One region of the Caulobacter sp. P4_E5 genome, then DNA from elsewhere that is predicted to be linked to it. Evidence: predicted binding sites of a transcription regulator. Region 1 holds the regulator's gene; the other holds the start of a gene.

The links. The regulator LexA, encoded in region 1, represses DNA repair genes until DNA is damaged. The targets are predictions, from matches to a motif close to ATGTTCNCNANNTGTTCT.
Region 2: the regulator LexA is predicted to act here: its motif matches at 1,130-1,147, upstream of recA (recombinase RecA).

What each region holds. Positions count from the first base shown of each region.
Region 1 covers NZ_JBFUJD010000112.1:7,366-9,761, forward strand. Annotated here, with positions in the region: gene AC1DSO_RS23010 (class I SAM-dependent methyltransferase) at 1-723, shown strand, start outside; gene lexA (transcriptional repressor LexA) at 895-1,599, shown strand; gene AC1DSO_RS23020 (isocitrate lyase/PEP mutase family protein) at 1,727-2,396, opposite strand, start outside.
Region 2 covers NZ_JBFUJD010000033.1:4,035-6,430, reverse strand. Annotated here, with positions in the region: gene recA (recombinase RecA) at 1-1,024, opposite strand, end outside; gene AC1DSO_RS12130 (EAL domain-containing protein) at 1,288-2,396, shown strand, end outside.

The DNA.
Region 1 (2,396 bases):
GTCGCCGCGCCGCAGGAACTCTGGCACCTGGTCGGCGCCGCCGACGCCGACTTCGTTCGCGTGGGCCAGGCGTTCAAGCAGCTGTTCATCGAGGCGGGCCTGCAGCCACACCACGCCATCCTCGACGTCGGCTGCGGTATCGGTCGCGCCGCCGCGCCCCTCGTCGACTATCTCGATGAGAACGGGCGCTACAGCGGCTTCGACGTGATGGCCCAAGCCATCGACTGGTGCAAAGCCAACATCGCCGTCGGCGACCCACGCTTCGAATTCGTCCATGCCGCCATGCACAGCGACCGGTACAATCCGGAAGGCTCGCAACCCGCCAGCGCCTATGTCTTTCCCTATCCGGACGCCAGCTTCGACTATGTCTGGCTGGGCTCGGTGTTCACCCACCTGCTGGCCGCCGACCAGGCGCAATTCGCCCGCGAAATCGCCCGGGTGCTGAAGCCCGGCGGGGTCAGCATCGTCTCCTGGTACCTGATCGACGAGGAGGCCCGCGCCAACACCGGCAATGGCCAGATCGCGTTCGACTTCGTCCACGCTCTCGATGGCTGCTGGACCGCGACGCCGGAGCTGCCGGAATCGGTGATTGGCTACGACCTCGGGCCCACCCTCGTCCAGTATGACGCGTTGGGCCTCGACGTGCTGAATCAGGCCCTTGGCGTGTGGCGTCGCCAGCCGCTGCAGGACCAGGACATCATCGTGGCCCGCAAGCGCGCGTGAAAGTTTTCGTTAAGCTTTTGATTCTGGCCGCTATTTACCCTGCGGCACAACCTAGTCTTTGATTTTCCTGGATTTTCCGCGCCGCGACGGCCTCGACTTGACTTTAATGCGGAACGCCTAGAGAACATTCGCGAGGTTTGCGGTTTGTTCCGCGCTCCAGCCGAGGTCGCCATGCTCACCCGCAAGCAGCACGAACTGCTGATGTTCATCCACGAGCGGATCAAGGAGACCGGCGTCTCCCCCTCGTTCGACGAGATGAAGGAGGCCCTGGACCTGGCCTCGAAGTCGGGCATCCACCGGCTGATCACGGCGCTGGAAGAGCGGGGCTTCATTCGCCGCCTCGCCCACCGCGCCCGCGCGCTGGAGGTGGTCAAGCTACCGCAACAGGCCACGACGACTGCCCCGCCCAAGGGCCGCGGCGCCTTCCGCCCGCAAGTGTTCGAAGGCGGCGGCGCTCCGCCTCCGGCTCAAACGGYGACCGCCCCCGCCAACGATACTCGCGAGCTGCCGATCCTCGGCAAGATCGCCGCCGGCACGCCGATCGACGCCATCCAGCACGAGCGCGAGCGCCTGCCAGTGCCCGAGTCGATGCTCGGCGGCGGCGAGCACTATGTTCTCGAGGTGCAAGGGGACTCGATGATCGAGGCCGGCATCCTCGACGGCGACTATGTGATCATCAAGAAGGGCGACACCGCCACCTCGGGCGAGATCGTCGTCGCCTTGGTCGGCGAGGAAGCCACCCTGAAGCGCCTGCGCAAGAAGGGCGGCTCGATCGCTCTGGAAGCGGCCAATCCCAAGTACGAGACTCGCATCTTCGGCCCCGATCAGGTCGAGGTGCAGGGCAAGCTGGTCGGCCTGATCCGCCGCTACCACTAAGGTCTTTCGCTCATTCTGCTGTCATCCCGGCGAAAGCCGGGACCGCCACGGGTGCTTGGCTTTCCGACCTCGGCGTTTCTGGTGGTCCCGGACCGGTCCTTCGGACCGTCCGGGATGACAGTTGGAGCTAAGGTTTCGGCGCCAGGCGCCCCTCCTCCGCTAGGCGCTTGGCGACCGCGTCGAATCCGGCCCAGGCGGCGGCGGCCAGCGAACCGCCCGTGCTGACCCTGCGCACGCCCAGCGCGCCCAGGCTCTCGACCGACATCTGCGGTCCCCAGAACAGCACGTTGACCGGCTTGGGCGCGACGGCTTGGACGATGGCCCGGATCTCGTCGAAATCGGTGACGGCCGGCGCATAGAGACAGTCCGCGCCCGCCGCGGCATAGGCCTTCAGGCGCTCCAGGGTCGGCGCCAGGTCGCGGATCCCTCGCAGATAGCCTTCGGTGCGGCCCACCAGCATTACGTCCTGGCCGGACGCGTCGATCGCCGCGCGGGCGGCCTTGAGGCGCTCCACAGCGATCGACAGGTCGTAGAGGCCCGTCCCCGACCAGTCCTCGATCGAAAGCCCCGCGACGCCGGCCTCGATGGCCAGGGTCACGCTCTCGGCGACGCCTTCGGTCGTTTCGGCGAAGCCGTTCTCGAAATCGGCGTTCACCGGCAGGTCGGTGACAGCGCACAGATAGCGCAGATGCGCGATCACCTCGTCGCGGGTGACCTGGCCATCGTCCTTACCCATCGCCCAGGCCATGCCCGCGCTGGTCGAGGCCAGCGCCTTGAACCCCAGCCTCTCCAATCGC
Region 2 (2,396 bases), on a different contig from region 1:
CGATCTTCTGCGACGACTTGCGGACGGCGGCCTCGATGTCCTTGGCCACGTCGGGATTGGTCTTCAGGAACTCGCGGACATTGTCGCGGCCCTGGCCGATGCGCTGGCTGCCGTACGAGAACCACGAGCCGGCCTTGTCGATGATCCCGGCCTTGACGCCCAGGTCGATGATCTCACCCAGCTTGGAGATGCCCTCGCCGTACATGATGTCGAACTCGACCTCGCGGAACGGCGGGGCCACCTTGTTCTTGACCACCTTCACGCGGACGTTGTTGCCGATGATCTCGTCACGGACCTTCACCGAGCCGGTGCGGCGGATATCCAGACGCACCGAGGCGTAGAACTTCAGCGCGTTGCCGCCCGTGGTGGTTTCCGGGCTGCCGTACATCACCCCGATCTTGTGACGGATCTGGTTGATGAAGATGACGATGGTGTTGGCCTTGTTGATCGAGGCGGTCAGCTTGCGCAGCGCCTGGCTCATCAGGCGGGCTTGCAGGCCCGGCAGGCTGTCGCCCATCTCGCCTTCGATTTCCGCCTTCGGCGTCAGGGCGGCGACCGAGTCGATCACCACGATGTCGACGGCGCCCGAGCGCACCAGGGTGTCGGTGATCTCCAGGGCCTGCTCGCCGTTGTCGGGCTGCGAGACCAGCAGGTTGTCGAGATTGACGCCCAGCTTGAACGCATAGCCCGGGTCCAGGGCGTGCTCGGCGTCGACGAAGGCGGCGGTGCCGCCAGCCTTCTGGCATTCGGCCACCACGTGCAGGGCCAAGGTGGTCTTGCCCGAGCTTTCGGGACCGTAGATTTCGATCACCCGCCCCTTGGGCAGGCCGCCGATGCCAAGGGCGATGTCGAGGCCGAGCGAGCCGGTGGAGATCGACTCCATTTCGACCTTGCCCTTTTCGCCCAGCTTCATCACCGAGCCCTTGCCGAACGCGCGGTCGATCTGGGCGAGAGCCGCCTCTAGCGCGCGTTGCTTGTCGCCTTCATCCTTGCCCACGAGTTTCAAAGCCGCCTGACTGGTCATTGTTGTCCGCCCTCTATCCCATGATTCCGGCCGCCCGATCGGCGCTTCCCGCGCCGCGTCCCAACGACCTGTGGAACATGTTCAAAGGCGTACATGCTTTGTTCCAGGTTCGCAAGATGTTCTCATCCATAGAAACGACCGTTTCTTACGTAGGCTAAAAGGCCGCGCGCCGAGATCCGGATTTCGGACGCCGCCCTTCACGACCGCAACCGGTCCTTAAGCCCGTTCGTGCCAGCGTGGCCGCGTCTTGGGGGACTGCCGTCTTGTCGATCGATCCGCGTCGCCTTCTCGGCCTGGCATTCGCCAGCGCCGACCTTCTCGTTGAGCTGCAGAGCGGCCGCGTGCGCCTGGCGCTGGGCGCGGCCCAGAAGGTCATGGGCCTGAACGAGACCGGCCTGATGGGCCAGGCCTGGTCCGACCTGTTCCATCCCGACGACCGGTCGCTGATGGACGCCATGGTCAGCTGCGCCGACGACGGCGTGCGGCGCGGCCCCGTGGTGCTGCGCCTGGCCGGCCAGGAGGAGCGCCACGTCCGCGTCATCCTGCGCGCCCTGCCCGAGAACGAAGGCCGCGTCTCGTGCGCCGCCACCGCCGCCCAGGCGACGGGCCCGTCCCTGCCCGCCGGCCGCCTGTCGCCGCGCGAGTCGTTCGACGACATCGCCAGGGGCCTGTTCGAGGCCGCCCGCGTCACCGGCCTGGAGCTGGAACTGGCCATGGTCGAGTTCGCCGGCCTCGGGGTCATGCGCGAAGGCCTGACGCCCGGCGAGGCCGCCGCCCTCGACATCCGCGTCGCCAGCGCCATCCGCGCCGAGTCGCACGGCGGTTCGGCCGCCACCCGCCTCTCCCCCGACCGCTTCGCCCTGCTGCGGGCCAAGGACGACCGGCCCGAGAACATGATCAAGCGCCTGACCCGCATGGTCAGCGCCGAGGCCAGCGCCCATGTCGTACCGCTGGAAGGCGGCGCCAGTTCGGCGCGCGCCATGCGGGCCCTGCGCTACGCTCTCGACGACTTCCTGCGCGAGGGCCTGAAGGACATGCCGCCGATGACGCTGTCGGAGGCGATGAACCGCTCCGTCAAGCGGACCCTGGCCCGCGCCGGCGCCCTGGGCGTGGCGGTCAGCCAGCGGCGCTTCACCCTGGCCTATCAGCCAGTGGTGTCGCTGACGACGGGCCTGGCCCATCACCATGAGGCCCTGGTGCGGTTCGAGGACGGCGGCAGCCCGTTCGCCCTGATCCGCATGGCCGAGGAATTCGACCTGATCGAGGAGCTGGACCACGCGATCGTCGAGCAGGTGGTCAAGAAGCTGGCCAACGATCCCGACGGCAAGCTGAGGCTGGCGGTCAATGTCTCGGGCCGCACGATCGGCAACGA